2 regions of the Paenibacillus sp. FSL F4-0236 genome follow, and region 2 is predicted to be linked to the other one. Evidence: predicted binding sites of a transcription regulator. Region 2 holds the regulator's gene; the other holds the start of a gene.
What was found. Region 2 encodes Rex, which represses fermentation and respiration genes when NADH is low (regulators of the CRP and FNR family bind a similar motif). Its sites were predicted from a motif close to TTGTGAAATATTTCACAA; they were not measured.
Positions count from the first base shown of each region.

Region 1: NSQ29_RS11435 (cytochrome ubiquinol oxidase subunit I) is a predicted target of Rex. The motif match lies at 1,373-1,390, and genes of this name have one in related genera.

Region 1 is NZ_JBBOBK010000001.1:2,493,266-2,495,470, forward strand. Features, by position in the region: gene NSQ29_RS11435 (cytochrome ubiquinol oxidase subunit I) at 1-1,208, opposite strand, end outside; gene NSQ29_RS11440 (GNAT family N-acetyltransferase) at 1,749-2,205, opposite strand, start outside.
Region 2 is NZ_JBBOBK010000001.1:1,279,486-1,281,690, forward strand. Features, by position in the region: gene dinG (ATP-dependent DNA helicase DinG) at 1-824, shown strand, start outside; gene NSQ29_RS05845 (redox-sensing transcriptional repressor Rex) at 956-1,609, shown strand; gene NSQ29_RS05850 (amidohydrolase) at 1,596-2,205, shown strand, end outside.

The sequences.
Region 1 (2,205 bases), 1.2 Mb from region 2:
ATTCTTACATTCGGTGAAGTCGTGGCAGCCTCCTCTACACGCATATATCCGCGGATAATCCACGGCTGTCGCCCAACCTCTGCATAAAACCAGCCCAGCTCTACAGCTAGAAAAGCGAGCGGTGCGATCAGTGCGATGATGCCAAGCATCCACTTGTTAAGCACATTTCGTTTTTTCCAGAACACAAACAGGAAGTACAGGACCGAAATCGCGAGCAGAGCAAATCCGATTCCAGCCATTAAATCAAACAGGTAATGAACAAGAAGCGGTGGCCATTCTTCCTTGGGGAATTCCTCCAGCCCCGTTACCTCCGCATTAAAGTCTCCAAAGGCCAGGAAGCTGAGCACTTTCGGCAAATGAAGAGCCCCTATCACTTCATGCTCTGCATTCAGCCATCCCATTAGAACCAAGTCCACACCGCTACCCGTCTCAAAATGCCACTCTGCCGCTGCAAGCTTCTCTGGCTGATGCTCGGCCAAAAACTTGGCGGACACATCACCAGCTAATGTGTTCAGCAAGCTGAACAGCAAAACGACCGCCATCATGAGATTCAAGGATTTTTTGTGGTATGCGGACACTCCTTTTCTCAGCATCGCAAAGGCTGCAATCCCGGCTAACAAGGCAGCTCCTGTCAAATAGGCCGAGCTTAATACATGGAATACCTTGGAGAACGTCGCCGTATTCAGCATCGCTTGCACCGGGTCAATCGCTGTGAATTGGCCCGCTTCCATGACAAAGCCTCCAGGCTGGTTCATGAATCCGTTCACCGTCGTAATAAAAACGGCAGACATGCCTGCCCCGGCGACAATCGGAATCGTCAACAGCCAATGGATATACGGATTTTTAAACCGATCCCACGTATACAAATAAATGCCCAGGAAGATGGCCTCAAAAAAGAACGCGAACACTTCCATGAATAACGGAAGTGCAATAACATTCCCAGCCAGTTTCATAAAATTCGGCCATACCAGGGCTAATTGTAGTGATATGGCTGTACCGGTCACGACACCAACCGCTACAGAAATGACAAATCCCCGAGACCATCTCTTTGCCATAAGTGTATAATGGGGATCCTTTTTGCGGATCCCGATGAACTCTGCAATAGCGATCATTAGCGGTATACCGACGCCAATCGTCGCAAAAATAACGTGGAACCCGAGAGTCAAGCCTGTCACCAGCCTGCTCCATAGCACCGTATCAATTGCCATTCTTTACTGCTCCCTTCAAACGCTGTTCATTTTTCGTCATAACTTGATGCTTATGATTAGGCCGGCTAATTCTGGGGCTGCATTCAATATCAGGTTTAGCAGGGCTCAGCGACATCTTTGCCTGTTCGTTTTAGTATGACGTTCCTCGTTCTTTGCTATGTAAAAAGAGAAAAATTTCACAAAGCAAGAGTTGGCGAGCCTGATTTACCTGATACTGAGCAGTCAAATTAATAACGTGACCTAATGATTAAAATCATCTTATCTTAAATTGCAAGTAATTCAATCACAGATATCTCTTAATCCCTAAATGTTCAAGAAAGGGTCAAATCTTTCTGACAACTCAGTGAATAACATAAAAAGAACCCAAAAGAGCTATTGATTCAATAGCGTATATATGATTTCACAAGTCTCCTCCTACTTCGATGTTAGAAAAAAACAATATTTCCTCATTTTAACCTCTAATTTATACCCCCTTCTGCAACAAAAAAAACACTGACTCAAATCATCAGTGTTTTTGAATTAAAGCTAATGTCATCTTCGTCATGACAAATCTTTCTCCATTTCATATTGCTCGATGTATACGTCAAGACCAACACTTTGAAGGAAACGTATAGAATTTGTATCTCTTTTGTCTACATTATTGACGGTGATGATAGAATGTCTCTCTCCCATCCAATGAAATAAGGAACGCCCAAATCCCTGGTTTCTTTCTTCTCGCAAAATACCGAACTGTACAACTGCTCCGTTGGCCGATTTTATTACCGCGTATCCACAAATCTTATTCTCTTCCCTTATCGTGACCACATCGTATAAATGCGGATTTCGTAAAATTGCATGAACAGATTGTTCCCAGGAAGGTTCAAAATTCCAATAAGAATGTACCGATGTCCAATCGAATTCTTCCAGTCGAACCATAGTAATGAGTGTATGTCTATGATCGTCCGGAAGGGTGACATCAATACGCCCCTTGAAACAAGCCAATTCTCTATGAATTTCA
Region 2 (2,205 bases):
AGCTGTTTTTCGACAAGAAAAAAAGTATCGTACTAACTTCGGCGACACTCTCTGTGGATAAATCATTCCAGTTTATGATTGATAATCTCGGACTTAATGAAGCTGCGGAAGAGGGGCGTCTGATGACATCACTCCTGCCTTCTCCCTTTAAGTATCGGGAGCAGGCGCTGTTAGTTATTCCGCGGGATTTCCCAAGTGTGAAGGGGAGTGTAGGCGATGCCCGATTTGTCGATACACTCGTACAGTCACTAGCAGAAGCAGCTATTACAACACGTGGGCGGATGCTTGTCCTGTTTACTTCTTACAAGATGCTACGCCAGGTTTACGATCCTCTGAAAGAGGCTCTAGCCTCACAAGAGATCACGGTGTTAGGTCAAGGCGTGGAGGGGGGCAGCCGTAGCAAGCTGATCCGCCGTTTTCAGGACAGTGCAGCTTCTGTACTGTTAGGAACAAGCAGCTTTTGGGAAGGTGTAGATATTCCAGGTGAAGCATTAACATGCTTGGCCATCGTGAGACTCCCATTTCAACCGCCAAACCACCCCCTAGCGGAAGCGAAGTCTGAGTTATTACAAGCCCAGAAAAAGAATCCGTTCATGAAGTTGTCTGTTCCTCAGGCGGTTATTCGCTTCAAGCAAGGATTTGGGAGGCTGGTACGGACAGCGCAAGATCGGGGTATTGTTATTGTGTATGACACAAGGGTGATCGAATCTCACTATGGGAAGTATTTCCTCTATTCGTTGCCTGGCCCGAAAATGGAGCATATGCTTACGGATCAAATGGTTCCTCGTATAGCGGAGTGGTTGGAAGACGGAGGCGTTTCTTGAAAAGAACGTCATCGATCTTATTAATCACTCTACAAGGAAGGGCGGTATAAGAATACCGCTCTTCCTTGAGACGAGGTGCAGATATTTCGATAGGATTTGAACAGAATATCACTTAAATTAGGAGGTAAATTATGAAATCGGATAAAATATCAGAAGCCGTTGTTCGCAGACTTCCTGTGTACTTGCGTTTCTTGAATGATCTCCAGAAACGTGAAATATTAACCGTTTCCTCACAAGAACTAGGACAAAAACTTGATTTGAATCCTGCTCAAATTCGTAAAGATTTAGCTTATTTTGGAGACTTTGGTAGAAAAGGTATCGGGTATGACGTAACTTATCTTATTGAAAAAATCCGTCATATTCTGAAGCTGGATCAACAATTGAATGTGGCTTTAGTAGGTGCCGGTAACCTTGGACATGCATTATCTAATTACAATGCTTATCTGAAAGATACTATGAAGATTACCGCTATATTTGACTCCTATGCACCTAAGGTAGGGCGGAAAATCAACTCTCTTACCGTTCAACCGATGGAGGAGCTTGGTCAGACGGTTCGTGAGCAAGGTATTCGAATTGGGATCATTACTGTGCCTGATTCAGAAGCGCAGAATGTAGCAGATATTCTCATTGAGTCTGGCATTGAGGCGATTTTGAATTTTGCACCAGTGATTCTAAAAACACCATCGAATATCCGGGTTCATGCTGCCGATTTTACAACGGATTTGCAAAGCCTTGCTTATTATTTGAAAGACGGAAAGGAAGAAAGCGGAAATGAAGAGCAGTAAAACGATTATTAAGGGCGGGCGTTTTCTTATTCCGGGAACGGATGAGCCGGTTCTGAATGGATATATGACTATTGAAGATGATTTGATCACTTACATAGGAAAAGAAGAGCCTTTAATGGAAGATGATGTGCAAGTTGTTGATGGCAGTCGTCTGCTGTTTATGCCAGGTCTGGTAAACACACATGGCCATGCGGCAATGTCATTGCTTCGTGGTTATGGAGATGATTTAGCACTTCAGGTGTGGCTTCAAGAGAAGATGTGGCCGATGGAAGCGAAATTCACTGGAGAAGATGTATACTGGGGAACCTCCTTGTCGGTACTGGAAATGCTAAAAGGTGGTACTACAACCTTCTTGGATATGTATGATCATATGGATCGAGTAGCAGAGGTAGTCGAATTATCAGGCATTCGTTCTGTACTGATGAGAGGCGTAATCGGATTATGCCCAGAGGAAGTACAAAATCACAAGCTTGCGGAAGCGATTTCTTTTGCACGAAATTGGCATGGTAAGGCTGATGGTAGAATTACGACGATGATCTCGCCACACGCCCCATATACTTGCCCACCGGACTTCTTTGTTAAGTTTGTTCAAGCGG